2 regions of the Lactococcus formosensis genome follow, and region 1 is predicted to be linked to the other one. Evidence: predicted binding sites of a transcription regulator. Region 1 holds the regulator's gene; the other holds the start of a gene.
What was found. Region 1 encodes NrdR, which represses ribonucleotide reductase genes. Its sites were predicted from a motif close to ACACNATATATNGTGT; they were not measured.
Positions count from the first base shown of each region.

Region 2: a site for NrdR is predicted at 1,981-1,996, ahead of VNN39_RS05165 (deoxynucleoside kinase). Genes of this name have one in related genera too.

Region 1 is NZ_CP141721.1:1,325,433-1,332,970, reverse strand. Features, by position in the region: gene VNN39_RS06550 (nitroreductase family protein) at 1-341, opposite strand, end outside; gene dnaI (primosomal protein DnaI) at 334-1,218, opposite strand; gene VNN39_RS06540 (DnaD domain protein) at 1,221-2,384, opposite strand; gene nrdR (transcriptional regulator NrdR) at 2,418-2,867, opposite strand; gene trmB (tRNA (guanosine(46)-N7)-methyltransferase TrmB) at 2,871-3,524, opposite strand; gene VNN39_RS06525 (phosphotransferase family protein) at 3,585-4,358, opposite strand; gene VNN39_RS06520 (Veg family protein) at 4,526-4,789, opposite strand; gene dnaB (replicative DNA helicase) at 4,898-6,274, opposite strand; gene rplI (50S ribosomal protein L9) at 6,276-6,728, opposite strand; gene VNN39_RS06505 (DHH family phosphoesterase) at 6,725-7,538, opposite strand, start outside.
Region 2 is NZ_CP141721.1:1,058,777-1,066,314, forward strand. Features, by position in the region: gene VNN39_RS05160 (primosomal protein N') at 1-1,897, shown strand, start outside; gene VNN39_RS05165 (deoxynucleoside kinase) at 2,144-2,800, shown strand; gene VNN39_RS05170 (TIGR00730 family Rossman fold protein) at 2,797-3,351, shown strand; gene VNN39_RS05175 (nucleoside 2-deoxyribosyltransferase) at 3,335-3,814, shown strand; gene fmt (methionyl-tRNA formyltransferase) at 4,126-5,079, shown strand; gene rsmB (16S rRNA (cytosine(967)-C(5))-methyltransferase RsmB) at 5,069-6,340, shown strand; gene VNN39_RS05190 (Stp1/IreP family PP2C-type Ser/Thr phosphatase) at 6,361-7,134, shown strand; gene pknB (Stk1 family PASTA domain-containing Ser/Thr kinase) at 7,134-7,538, shown strand, end outside.

The sequences.
Region 1 (7,538 bases):
GCTACTGCAGCATCAACTGAAGTAATGAGGAGCGATTCAACACCTTCTGGTTGAAACTCACCACCGTTCATTTCGACTGCTGTTTTTGCTCGATTAAGGTCTCCAACAAAAACCAGAAAAGCAGCACAATTTTTAATTGCTTTTTGAGGCTGTTGGGCAAAAATAGCATCTTTTTGTTCTTGGGATTCCACAAGAACAACCGAATAAGATTGAAAGTTTTTCCAGTTGGGTGCTGCCCGCCCCGCATTAATAATTATTTTTAACACATGTTCTGGGATTTTTTCATCCGTAAAATTACGTACAGAACTATGTTGCATCATCAGATCAATTGTTTCATTCATGTCGGCGATTTACTCCTTCTAAACGAACTTCAGACGCTAAATACTTCACACGCTCCATGACGCGTTTTGCTGGCCAGATTTCATCTGCTTTTTTAGTCTCTGCCAAATGTAGCTCAAGTTCTGTCATATTCAAATTTGAAGTGAAAAATGTTGGAAGATTTTCTTGCATACGATGCTGTAAAATAACCTGTAGTATGCTGTCACGCACCCAAGCATTATTGAGTTCAGCACCAATATCATCTAAGACCAAGACTTCAACTTTTTTAATTTCATTAACCCAATATTTGGCGTTGTCAAAATCAAGGTCAGAGATAAAGGTTGGGTAGTGTAATAAAGTAGTAGAAACGCCTTTTTTCGAGAGCTCATTTGCCATTGCAGCCATAATAAAAGATTTTCCTACACCAAAATCGCCGTAGATGTAAAGTCCTTTTTCTTGTGGAAAATTATCAATAAAGTTTTCTACTTTCCGGAACAAGTCAAATTGATTTTGATTGTCTGTGAAGACATCCGCATAAAAATCAATTTGCTTCATTTCTTTAGGTAAACCAATAATCTGAACGCGGCGTAATTGATTGCTGGCTTCTTGACGGCGTGCCAGTTCAGCTGTCGTTTGATAAGATACATCTGCGTAGCCATGATTCATAATCAAGACAGGTTCATAGCCATCAGCTGCCATTTTTTCATGTTCTTCGAATTTTTTTCGTTCTTTAACAAATTCATAAAACTTCGAATAACTACGCTGCACCTCATCTTCGGTCATTTGATTTTCAGAAATAAAAGCTTGAACGTGTTCATTTTTCATGACTTCAGCGACGAGCTTTTCAAAATTTCCACGTACATCTGGGCGCTTACTCAAAAGTTCTCCAATTGATTCCATGCTCAATTCTCCTTCTTGTCCTTACGGCGGGAAGCCTTATATTGCTCGAACTTGGCAATATCTTCTGCACTGGTCGTGTTTACATAGCTGGCATTGGACCATTCAGGCGCTTTTTTGACCAATTTGCCTGAGTTTTTATAATTTTTGTTAGCTTTTTGCTTTTCTTCTGCTTGTTGTTGACGTTCCAGTATTCTTTTTACTGCTGTTTCAGAATTATAAACTTTATGGCGCATCCAATCATTTGCCAGAGTGTTAACAAAGCGAGCATTCAGACTAGCATTTCCTTGTTGAATCAAAACATAGTGTATCAAAATATTTTGCACTTGGTCCGTAATATTTTGCTTGTCTAAATTATTCAATATCTTAAGTTCTTCCTGTGAAGCAAAACCACCAGCTTGTTGTTTAAGCTTATTTAAAAAATCACGTGGGCTGACCTCTTTACTGATGACAATCAAGTCCTGGAATCCCTTAGGAAACTCTGACAAGGCAGGTAAAGGTTCAGATTTTCCAGCTAACATTCTTGTCAGGTTGGCTGTGTTTAAAGTTTTGTCAGCATTAGCTGTTTGCTCAGCTGCTTTAAATAATTCATACCAGTTGAGATCAAATTTTTCAGCCAAACCATACAGAGTCAAGATATCTTGATTTTCATTTGCAAAAGTCAGATGCTGATTTTCCATAATACTCTTGAAGGAATTCAAATCAAATTTTTCTGTTTGAATAGCAGTGTGCGTAGGCTCGAATTTCACGGCATAAACTTCATGAAACTTTTTCGTAATTTCTAGAGCATCAGGTTCGTGTTTTTTGGCCAAAGCGTTAACTTTATTTTCCCCGATACGTGAAATCAGCAATTGCTTATAAAATTCATCTGCTAAAAATTCTTCAAAAGTTAAAGGACTTTTTACTTCTAGAAGATATCCCGGTTGTTGATCAAATACTCGCACAAGTCCAATCCCTGAGAGTTTATCTAAAGCTTCGAGAAAAGGATTGAGCCCAAAGTCAAGATACTCTAAAAAATGAGAAATCTTGCCCGTCGAAAAAACGCGCAAGAGTTGATAGAGGCCAAAAGCGTCTCGCCCAATAATAGGCAAGTAAAGTAGCGAAAAAGTATCGGCATCAAAGCTGATTTTTCCTCGATTTAGAATAGAAAATGAATCGCCTGGTCTCATAGTTTTTCCTTTTATTTCTCTTTTTTAGAACAGTTAGTCTTTTTTCGTAATCTTTTTAAGTAGGTCTTCGATTTCACTCACATCTTTGAAGGAACGGTACACACTCGCAAAGCGGACATAGGTAATATCATCCAAATCCATTAATTCTTCCATAACAAATTCACCAATGACTTCGGTACGTACTTCATTTTTTTCCAAGCGGCGAACTCTTTGTTCGACACGATCAACTAATTTTTCAATGGATTCACTCGTCACAGGTCGTTTACGTGCACTGCGTACTATTCCTGTGATAATTTTATCACGATTGAAAACTTCACGTGTCTCGTCACGTTTAATGACCAAAAGTGGCATTTCTTCAATCCGTTCAAAAGTCGTGAAACGGTTTCCACAATTTTCACATTCACGACGACGACGAATCATATTATCAGCTTGACGTGAATCTACAACTCGTGACGATTCAGATTGACATTTTGGACATCTCATAGCTTAACCTCTCTTTGGGAATTTTGCTTCTAAACGGTAAATCACTTGACCTTTGCTTGAGAATTTTGCTTCATACTCTGTCATTACATTGACTTTGGCAAACTCTTCATCTGCGTGCAAATCTAACCATACTTTTTCTAAAATCATACCATACTGACTCATACTTGCCAATGAATATTCAAAAAGGCCACGGTTATCTGTTTTAAAATGGATTTCTCCTTCTGATGGTAAGATTTGTTCGTAAGTCTCTAAGAATGATTTGTAGGTCAAACGACGTTTTTCATGACGTGTTTTTGGCCAAGGATCACTAAAGTTCAAATAAACACGCGAAACTTCAGCATCTTCGAAATATTCTGTTAAAGCTGCGCCATCAACCAACATCATTTGCACATTAGGTAGATTGGCTTCCAAAGCTTTGTCTAAAGCGTGAGATAAGACGGACAGTTGCATATCAATCGCAATATAATTAATCTCTGGGTTTTGGGCAGCCATTCCTGTGATAAAACCGCCCTTACCACATCCAACTTCAATATGAATCGGGTGATCATTTCCAAAACGCTCTGCCCAACGTCCTTTAAAGTCTGCTGGGTTTTCTACAACAACATGTGCGTTACTTTCTAAGTGTTCCGCAGCGCCTTTACGATTTCTTACGCGCATTTTTTCTCCTATTTATTGAAAAAATAAGAAGGCAAGCCTCCTATTTTTATTTTCTAAGTTTTAAAATAAACGACAAAAATTTTGAAAACGAGCAATTTCTTGTTCTGTTTCCTTAATTTGTTCTCTTGCCATATATTCCGAAATCTGACGTAGGAAAGAAAGCTTTCCATACCAGATTAATTCATGTTCTATATTTTTAGCTGTTTTATAACCTGCTTGATGGAGCCACTCTTCCCAGTTTTCGGGTTTTATATAGTGGGTTAGAACATGTGCTATATCCACTAAAGGACTACTTAAAAGGACCGTATCCCAATCCACAAGATAAACTTTGTCACTGTCATCATCTACCAGCCAGTTTTTATGATTCACATCACCATGAACAACTGTAACGTCTTCTTCTTTTAACTCAGGAAGATTTTCTGAGAGTTCCACAACGACATTTGAGAGAAAGCCGTTGGTTTCAAAGATTGAGCTTTTACTCAGTACTTGTTCCAAAAGATCAGCTGGAAGCATGACTTCGTTATCTAACTTTTTACAGGCTTCGATAAGTTTTTCGCTTTGATGTAAATGCCGCAAAATTTCGCCAATACGTGAATCATTCATTTCATAAGGTTTCAACGTATGACCATTAATCCAAGGTTGAGCAGCTAACATGTCACCTTCTGCTGTACGCTTCGTCCATAGAACTTGTGGCGTAATACCTTCAAGATACACACTTGTCAAAAAAGGGCTACAATTTTTTTTGATAAAAACACGTTTATTGTCGCTTTCGCCAACAAAAGCATTTCCTGAACCGCCTTTGACAGGCATCATTGATAGGCTTGAAGATGTCATATTTACTCCTTTCTTTGGTTTTTTTATGGTTTTGCTTTTGGGAAGTTTTCTTCTAGTGAGTGTTCGTGCCGCTATCGGCAACGTCACCCCTGAAGCTTTTATCTAGTCTTTCACACATCAAAAAATGCTATAGAAAGCTTCACAAATAGATTACATCACTGAACAAATTATTTATTTGGATAGTGAATCAAAATTGTTTGAGTCAAAATGTCAGCATATTGATAAGACTCTGTTGTTTTTGGACCACGTGCTGGGATATTTTCAATAACAAAGTGTGTGGCATAAGTCTCAATCAAGTTGACTTTATGACGATTTTCACGTTTACGTCCAAATTGTGATGTAATTTCAATGGTTTGGCCAACATGTTCTTCAACTTGTTTTCTGATATCTACGATTTTTCCTACTTCTTGGCTTTGATTTTGGTTATCCATTTTACTCTCCAATTTTTCTCTAGAAATGCAAAGACAGGCGTTTTCCGCCTAGCTTACCATTATAAATTTTAAATCTTATCCATTATAACACGAATACCCCTAGAAATGCTAGTCTTCATATCTGTTATCAATACTGGCAAATTTATTGTATTCTTTCAGGAAGAGTAATTCTACAGTTCCCCGACTTCCTGAACGGTTTTTTTCAATAATAACTTCTACTTTATTGTCGACTTCTGGGACTTCATTAAAGCCATCGTCATCATCATCTGCCCCGGCACGATCATAATAATCATCCCGATAAAGAAAGGCAACAATATCAGCATCTTGCTCGATTGACCCAGATTCACGAATGTCTGATAAGACAGGCCGTTTATCTTGACGTTGCTCTACTCCACGTGAAAGCTGACTTAAAGCGATGACAGGAACTTTTAGTTCTTTTGCCAAAATCTTCAACTGACGTGAAATTTCTGAGACTTCTTGTTGGCGGTTTTCTCGTCCTGTACCCGAAATTAACTGCAAATAGTCAATAACAATAAGTCCAAGATTACCTGTTTCCTGTGCTAACTTACGAGAGCGTGCACGTATCTCTGTAATTTTAATCCCTGGGGTATCATCAATGTAGATACTTGCTTTCGAAAGTGTTCCCATAGCAATAAAATACTGGTTCCACTCCTCGTCATTAAGTTGTCCAGTACGTAAGTTATGAGACTCAATTGTTCCTTCCGCTGCGAGCATCCGGTTAACAAGACTTTCCGCACCCATTTCCAATGAAAAGATAGCAACAGTTTTATCTTGCTTCGTCCCAATATTTTGCGCAATATTTAATGCAAAGGCCGTCTTACCAACGGCTGGACGCGCGGCAAGAATAATAAGTTCCTCTTCATGGAGCCCTGTTGTCATAGCATCCAAGGCCGGGTAACCAGTCGCGATACCTGTAATTGTTGATTTCTGTTTAGCACGTTCTTCCAGATCATCCAAATTCATCGACAAGACATCTGATATACGGCGGAAGCTTGACGTATTACGTCCTTGCTGCACATCAATCAATGACTTTTCAGCTTCTGCAAGAACATCCTCGGCTGGATCTTCCTGACTGTATGCTTTCTCTACGCTTTGAGTGAGTTTAGTGATTAGCTGACGCAGTAAAGATTTCTCAGCAACAATTTTTGCGTAATATGAGGCATTGGCCGCTGTTGGTGTTGCGGTGGCAAGCTCAGCAATATAAGCAATCCCCCCAATGGCCTCTAGGTCGTTTTGATTTTCTAAAAGCGAGCGGACAGTTAACACATCAATCGCTTCACGATTGTCCGATAAGTGTTCCATAGCTCGAAAGATAATCTTGTGTGCGTTTTTGTAAAAGTCATCCGTAGAAAGAAATTCTTTCACTTCAATCAAGCGGTCACTATCAAGGAAAATAGCCCCCAAAACGGCTTGTTCGGCGGCTAAATCTTGTGGCGGTGCTTTGATAATATCAATATCAGGCATGTTATCTCTCGCTTACTTTGACCTTGACTGTAGCAGTTACATCACGGTGCAATTTGATTGGAACATCTTTAATTCCAAGCGCTTGAATCTTATTAATCAATTGAATTTTACGTTTGTCTACTTTGACATCCAATTGGCTTTGAAGTGCTTTCGCGATATCAGCTTTATCCACAGCGCCAAAGGTGTGACCTGTCGTTCCAACCTTCATCTTGATTTCAACCATAACATCATCTTGTTCAAGACGTTCTTTCAATGCTTTAGCCGCTGCAAGCTCCTCAGCTTCTTCTTTTTCTTTAGCTTTTGTTTTCCCTTGAAGTTCTGCCACAGCAGCACTTGTTGCAACTTTTGCTAAATTTTTCTTAAGGAGAAAGTTATTTGCATATCCTGTAGGTACTTCTTTGATTTCGCCTTTTTTTCCTTGTCCTTTTACATCTGCTAAAAATACTACTTTCATTGTTCGTTCTCTCTTTCCTTAATTAATGCGATGAGGTCTTTTTTGACTTCATCGATATTTCGTTCGTATATTTGTGTTGCGGCGGCATTAAAGTGACCACCACCACCCATGGCTTCCATAATCGTTTGGACATTATAATCTTTGAATGACCGTGCCGAGATGGAGATATAGCCATTTTGATGATTTGTAATAGAGAATGCTGCTTGAACATCTGCCATATCTAGCAGAGTGTCTGCAGCTTTAGCTGTCGCAACATTGTCATATTTTTGGTTGGGTTTACCCAAGGCAACCACGACTCCTGGCGCAACATATTCTGAGTTGAGAATAATTTCATTAATCTTTTTATATTTTTCAAACTCAGTAGCTAAAATTCCTTTAATCAGGTTATTGTCAGCTCCTTGTGAGCGGAGATAAGCAGCCACCTCAAAAGTACGGGAAGTTGTTGCTTTGGTGAAATGTTTCGTATCCAGCTCAATCCCAGCTAGCGCAATACTAGCATCTGTCACCGTCATTTTCGAGTTATATTCATGGAATTGTAAAAGTTCGACCGCTAATTCACTGGCTGAACTTGCACTTGATTCAATATAAGACAGCAAAGCATGCTCAGGGAAATCATCATCTCGACGATGATGGTCAATAACAACCAGTTTACTAAATGACTTATAAAAATCAAGACTGAGTGTCTGAGTGGTCTTTGAGTGGTCAACCATAATCAGTAGGGAGTTTTCCGTCTTCATATCAAAGGCTGTTTCAAGCTTAATGATATGTGCAAAACCTTCTTCAGTTTCGTTTACTAGATTAATAGCTCGG
Region 2 (7,538 bases), 270 kb from region 1:
AGGGAAATTAGTCGTTAGCTACTCTGCAAAGTCAAAAGAGAACAAGAAAATAGAAAAGTATCTAAAGGCTAATGCCAAATTGGCCACTTTTGAGATTGGAAAAGCAGCTAAAAAAAGAGCGGAATTAAAGGACTATCTTTTAAACCAAGAAGCAAGTGTGCGTCAAAAAGACTTGCCATTTTCTTCGACTGTCATCAAGTATTTTATAGAAAATGAACTTGTTGAAGTGACTGAAAAAGAGGTTTCTAGAACTTCATCCGTTTTTGAAGCAGTCGTACCTGATCAAGCGAAAGTTCTGAATCATGAGCAGCAGCTTGCATTTGATGCTATTGTTTCTTCTGCAGATAAGCCCTTTTTACTTGAGGGAATTACAGGTTCAGGAAAAACAGAGATTTATTTACAGGTTATTGAACACTTTTTGGAAAAAGGGCAATCTGCAATTATGCTGGTTCCCGAGATTTCCCTAACACCACAAATGTCTAATCGTTTTATTGCACGCTTTGGGAAGAAAGTGGCAATCATGCATTCGGGACTATCAGATGGCGAAAAATATGACGAATGGCGTAAGATAAAGGAAGGACGCGCACAGGTTGTTGTCGGGGCGCGATCAGCTATCTTTGCACCTTTGGAAAACATTGGAGTTATCATTATTGACGAGGAACATGAAACAAGTTATAAACAAGATTCAAGTCCTCGTTATCATGCCAGAGACATTGCCTTATTACGTGCACAATATCATCATGCACGTTTAGTTCTCGGTTCAGCGACACCTAGTCTTGAGAGTCGAGCACGTGCTCAGCGAAATGTTTATCATTTATTGACACTCACGCACCGTGCGAATGACCAAGCTCTTCTACCTGAAGTTAAAATTGTAGATATGCGTAATAATCTTAGCGATAAGTCTGCCAATTTTTCAGATGCTTTACTTCAAAAAATTCGGGAAAAAATTGAGCGAAATGAGCAAGTAATTTTGATGCTTAATCGTCGTGGCTACAGTTCATTTGTGATGTGCAGGGATTGTGGCTTCGTTGTTGAATGTCCAAACTGTGATATTTCTTTAACCCTTCATATGGATACGAAAACTTTAAATTGCCATTATTGTGGTCATCAAGAGGAGATTCCACAAGTTTGTCCAAGCTGCCAAAGCCGAAAAATCCGATATTATGGCTCAGGTACGCAGAAGGTACAAGAAGAATTAGAAAAATTACTACCAGGAATCCGTATTTTACGTATGGATGTAGATACAACAAAAACGAAGAATGCACATGAGAAAATTTTAAAGAAATTTGGTAATCATGAGGCGGATGTGCTTTTGGGTACACAGATGATTGCTAAGGGATTAGACTTTCCTAACGTAACTTTAGTGGGAGTAATCAATGCGGATACTGGCTTAAATCTTCCAGATTTTCGTGCAAGTGAGCGCAGTTTCCAGTTATTGATGCAAGTTGCAGGACGTGCAGGACGTGCAGATAAAAAAGGTGAAGTTATCATCCAGACATTTAACCCGGGACATTATGCGGTTAAACTTGTAGCTGATCAAGATTATGAAGCCTTCTATCGTCAGGAAATGTATTACCGTCAACAGCTGTCTTATCCACCCTATTATTTTACGGTTCAGATTTTAGTTAGTCATAAGGATGAAGATGCTGTTGCAAAAAAAGCTTATGAGATAGCAAGTATAATTAAGGCAAATTTATCAGAGAAAGCCAAAATATTAGGACCGACCCCTAAACCTATCGCGCGGACACATAATCTTTATCATTATCAAATCCTGGTGAAGTATCGCTTTGAGGAGCAACTGGAAGAAGTATTAAATCAGGTCCTTGATTTAACACAAAAGCGTGAAAACAAGGATGTCAGAGTTCTTATTGATAGTGAACCACAAAATTTTGTATAAAAATGACAAGTAAATTGTCATTTTTTTCTTTATGAGCATTGTCTTATTTTTCGAGGTTTTCATTGCTTACATTTTTAAAGCGAGCACTATATGTTGTGTTGTGATATAATAAAAAATGTCTTTAGGCACTATATGTTGTGTTTGTGTCTTGAGGCGTATTGAAGCAAAATAGTGTGTTCATTACCTCAATGAACCTTTTCACATAGTATTCTGGAAATTAGAATACAAAAAGTTAGGAAGGAAAAAATGGCAGTGTTAGTATTAGCTGGAACAATTGGAGCTGGCAAAAGTTCACTTACAGAAATGTTGGCAGAGGATCTAGGAACAGAGGCGTTCTATGAAAGTGTAGATGATAATGAGGTTTTACCTCTCTTTTACCAAAATCCACAAAAATATGCCTTTTTGTTGCAAATCTATTTTTTGAATAAGAGGTTTGACTCGATAAAAAGAGCACTTTCGCATAATAATAACGTCCTTGACCGTTCAATTTATGAGGACAGTTTGCTTTTTCATCTGAATGCAGACTTGGGACGAGCAACAGATATTGAAGTAGAAGTTTATGATGCTTTACTGGAAAATATGTTAGAGGAAATCAACACAATAACTTTCAAAAAGCGCCCTGATCTCTTGATTCATGTGAGTGTTTCTTTTGAAAAAATGCTCGAACGTATCCAGAAAAGAGGACGTGAGTTTGAACAATTGGAATATGACAGCTCACTTTATGACTATTATCAAGAGTTAAACAAGCGTTACGAAAAATGGTTTGAGGATTTTGATATTTGTCCGAAAATTCAAATTGACGGCGATAAGTATGATTTTGTTGAGGATGAAAAAGCAAAATTATTTGTCCTTAAACAAATTAAAGATAAGCTCGCAGAAATTGAGGAGGAGAACAGCAAATGAATTTAACTGTTTTCTTATCGGCCCGAGATGGAAAAAATCCGACTCATTTATTGCGCAGTAAGAAACTCGGAGAAGCAATAACGCGTAGCGGGCACACCTTAGTGTATGGAGGTTCTCAAGAAGGATGTATGGGTGCTGTATCGGATGCGGTGCTAGAGAATAAGGGACAAGTTATTGCTGTTTATCCTGAAGGAGTCTTACCTTTAGAGCCGCCACGTCAAAATGCAACAGAGCTTTATCTGGCTAAAAATATGGATGAACGCAAGCGCAAGTTGATTGATTTAGGCGAAGCATTTATTATTTTGCCTGGAGGCTTTGGGACAATGGAAGAAGTTTTTCAGCTCCTGACGGAGATGAGCATTGGACAAACAGAAATACGGCCGGTTATTTTCATTGATAAAGACTTCTATCTTCCTTTATTTAATATGATTCAGCAACAAACCAAAGAAGAAATGTTGTCTTTAGAAGTTTTAGAAGCTGTCCATCTAGTTGAGACAACGGAACAAGCCATGCAGTTATTAGGAGACTTAAATTATGAACAAGCTATTTGAACAAGAAGTAAAAGTGTATCTTGCAGCACCCTTTTTCAGTGAGAGTCAAATTCAAAAAGTGGAAAAATTGGAAGCAGCACTTGCTAAGAACGAAACAGTTGCCTCTTATTTTAGTCCCATGCGTTGTCAACGCCCAGAAGGTTTAGCAGAGGATGTTGAACCATTTACACCAGTGTGGGCAAAAGCTACAATGGAAAACGACGTTAAAGAAGTGGAAGCTGCCGATGTAATTGTTGCCATTTTAGACTATGATGGACAGGATACGGATTCGGGTACTGCATGGGAGTTAGGCTATGCGATAGCGAAAGGCAAACCGACTTTCTTAGTTCGTTTTGAAGAAAATGGACCGGGAAACATTATGCTCACAGAGCGAAATACCGCCTTCTTCACCGAAGCTGAACAAGTAGAAACATATGATTTTATGGAAGCTCAACCCCTACCTTATACCGGCAAATATATATAGTTATTATTTATTTTTAATTCATTTTGGGGCTAACAAATAATAAAAGAGAGATGCATTGTTGTGCTCTCTTTTTTATTTTTTTATTGAAAGTGAAGAATATCCTGAGATTATAGTCTATAATCAAGGGTATGAAAAGGAATAGGGGTTAAGAAAATGTTATAATAAAGGCACACATTTTTTATAGGGTAAGAAGAAAGTTTTTTATGAAAAATAAAAGAGGAGGATGAGGGACACGAGAAATATGTTCAAGGAAATCACAATAAACTTGAAGCATTAAGAAAAAGATTTAGACAACGTGTTAAAATAATACTATGACAAAAACAAAAATCATATTTATGGGGACTCCTAAGTTTTCTCAAACGGTATTGCAAGGATTGATTGATAGCCAACGTTATGACATTTTAGCTGTCGTCACACAGCCTGATCGTAAGGTGGGACGTAAGCAAGAGCTTCGTCAAACACCCGTAAAAGAGCTGGCATTGAAAGCGGACTTGAAAATTTTACAGCCTGAGAAATTATCTGGTTCAGCTGAAATGGATGAATTACTGGCATTTGGTGCTCAAGGTGCAGGTATTGTAACGGCAGCCTTCGGGCAGTTCTTGCCAGGAAAATTACTTGATGCAATGGCTTTTGCAGTAAATGTTCATGCCTCTTTGTTGCCTAAGTATCGTGGTGGAGCACCGATCCATTATGCAATTATGAATGGCGAAAAAGAAGCAGGCGTGACCATTATGGAAATGGTCAGAAAGATGGATGCAGGGGATATGGTTGCGAAAGCTTCTACTCCGATTTTAGATGAAGATAATGTAGGAACGATGTTCGAAAAATTAGCTATTATCGGCCGTGATCTTCTTCTTGAAACGTTGCCTCTATACGTTGCAGGAGAAATCAAACCAGAAGCGCAGGATGAAACACAAGCGACTTTCTCTCCAAACATTAGCCCTGACGAAGAAAAAATTGACTGGTCAAAAAATAACCGTCAAATCTTTAATCAAATCCGTGGTATGAATCCATTTCCTGTAGCACATACCCTCTGGAATCAAGGACGATTCAAAATCTACAACAGTCGTCCTATCGACACAGAGAAACAAGGACAACCTGGTGAAATTATTGATAAAACAAAAAAATCCCTCATAGTGGCAACAGGTTCTGGTGCTTTAGAACTTCTCGAAGTACAGCCAGCTGGAAAGCCCAAAATGGATATTATTAGTTTCCTTAATGGTTTAGGACAGAAAGTAAATATAGGAGATCAATTTGGCAAATAATGCAAGACAAGTCGCACTTGATGTGCTCAACGATATTTTTGGGAATGATGCGTATGCGAATATTGCCTTAGATAGAACATTACGTGAAGTAGAACTTTCGGACTTAGACCGTAATTTTGTAACAGCTTTGGTTTATGGTGTCGTATCTAAAGAAAAACTTTTGGAGTGGTATTTAGAGCCTTTCTTTAAAAAACAACCAAAACCGTGGGCGAAGATGCTATTGATAATGACCATATATCAAATCCTTTTCATGGATAAAGTGCCAACCTCAGCTGCCGTTGATGAAGCTGTTAAGATAGCTAAACGTAAAGATGGGCAGCAAGCAGGAAACTTTATCAATGCTGTTTTGCGCAATTTTATGCGTTCAGAGCGCCGAAATGAAGAGCCAAAAACTTGGGAAATCAAATACTCCATGCCTAAACTTCTTTTGGATAAAATGGTACGACAGTTTGGCGGAAAACGTACAGGAATGATGTTAGAGAGCTTAGAAAAACCAAGTAAAGCCAGCCTCAGAATAATCGATCCTCAAGTTACTGTTCCAGATACAGTACCCTCAGAACTCTCTCCTGTTGGGCGTGTGGCAGATCATGGTAATTTTGCACATAGCCAAGCATTTATTGAAGGGAAAATTACTATTCAGGATGAGACCAGCCAGCTGGTAGCGCCACAACTTGAATTAACAGGAAGTGAACGGGTTCTTGACGCTTGTGCTGCACCAGGCGGAAAGACAACTCACATCGCTCAATACCTTGATGATGGGCATGTCACAGCTTGTGATCTCTATGACCACAAGTTAAAACTCATTGAAGATAATGCAGAACGCCAAAGGGTTTGGGAAAAAATTACAACAGTCAAAGCAGATGCAACGCAATTAGCAGAACGCTTTGCGGATGAAGAAGACTTTGATCGTATCTTGGTTGATGCACCTTGCTCTGGGATTGGTTTGATTCGTCGTAAACCTGATATCCGTTATCGCAAGGAAAGCTCTGACTTTCTTAATTTACAGGGAATTCAACTGAAAATTTTAGACAGTGCTTCGAAAAAGCTAAAGAAAAATGGTATAATGGTCTACAGTACCTGCACAATTTTTGATGAAGAAAACTTTGAGGTGGTAAATAAATTCCTTGAGACTCATCCAGAATTTGAACAGGTTGAAATTTCGCATGAAAAAGAAGATATTATCACAGAAGGTTGTATTTTCATTACACCAGAAATGTATCATACAGATGGTTTCTTTATTGCGAAATTCAGAAAACTTTAATTCTTTTATAAGGAGCAAAAGTGGAATATAGTATTTTATCAGACATTGGTATGAAACGTACCGCCAACCAAGACTTTGCAGGCACTTATGTTAACCGCGCAGGCTATCGTCTTTTTCTTTTAGCAGATGGTATGGGGGGACATAAAGCAGGCAATGTCGCGAGTAAATTAACCGTAGAGGATTTGGGAAAATTATGGTCGGAATCATTTTTTGATGACGGCACACCTGTTGCGACAATGGAAACATGGCTCCGCAACCAAATCCGTAATGAAAGTGAAAATATTGCAGATTTAGGTAAACTTGATGAGTATCAAGGGATGGGGACAACGCTTGAAGCTTTAGTGATGCAAGAAGGCCAAGTGATCTCGGCTCACGTCGGTGACAGTCGTACCTACTTAATTCGTGATGGTCAGATGCAAAAAATTACAACAGACCATTCTTTAGTTCAAGAGCTTGTTGATGCAGGTCAAATTACTGAAGAAGAGGCTGAAATACACCCTAACAAAAACATCATTACGCGTTCTCTTGGTCAGTCGGCTGAAGTTCAAGCTGACTTACAAGCTGTGGATGTTCAGCCGGGAGATTATCTTCTGATGAACTCTGATGGTTTGACAAATATGATATCCTCTGAGGAGATTTTAGAAGTTGTCTATTCAGAGGCGAGTATTGAAGAGAAGACGGAAATACTTGTAGGTCTTGCAAATGAAGCAGGCGGACATGACAATATCACAGTGATCTTAGTGAAAATTGACGAAGAGTCTGTAGTGATGAATGAAGATGTGGAGGTTGACTGATGATTCAAATCGGAAAAATCTTTGCAGATCGTTATAAAATCATTAAAGAAGTTGGCCGAGGGGGTATGGCCAATGTTTATCAAGGGGAAGATACTTATCTTGATAATCGTCAAGTAGCGATTAAAGTTTTACGCTCTAATTTTGAAAACGACAATATTGCAATTGCTCGCTTCCAACGAGAAGCATTTGCAATGGCAGAACTTTCTCATCCTAATATTGTGAGTATTTCTGATGTAGGAGAGTCTGAAAATCAACAGTATATCGTCATGGAATACGTTGATGGAATGACTTTAAAACAATACATCAATGAACACGCTCCTTTGTCAAATGATGAGGCAGTGAACATTACTTCAGAAATTCTTTCAGCTATGGAATGTGCGCATAACCATGGTATTATTCACCGT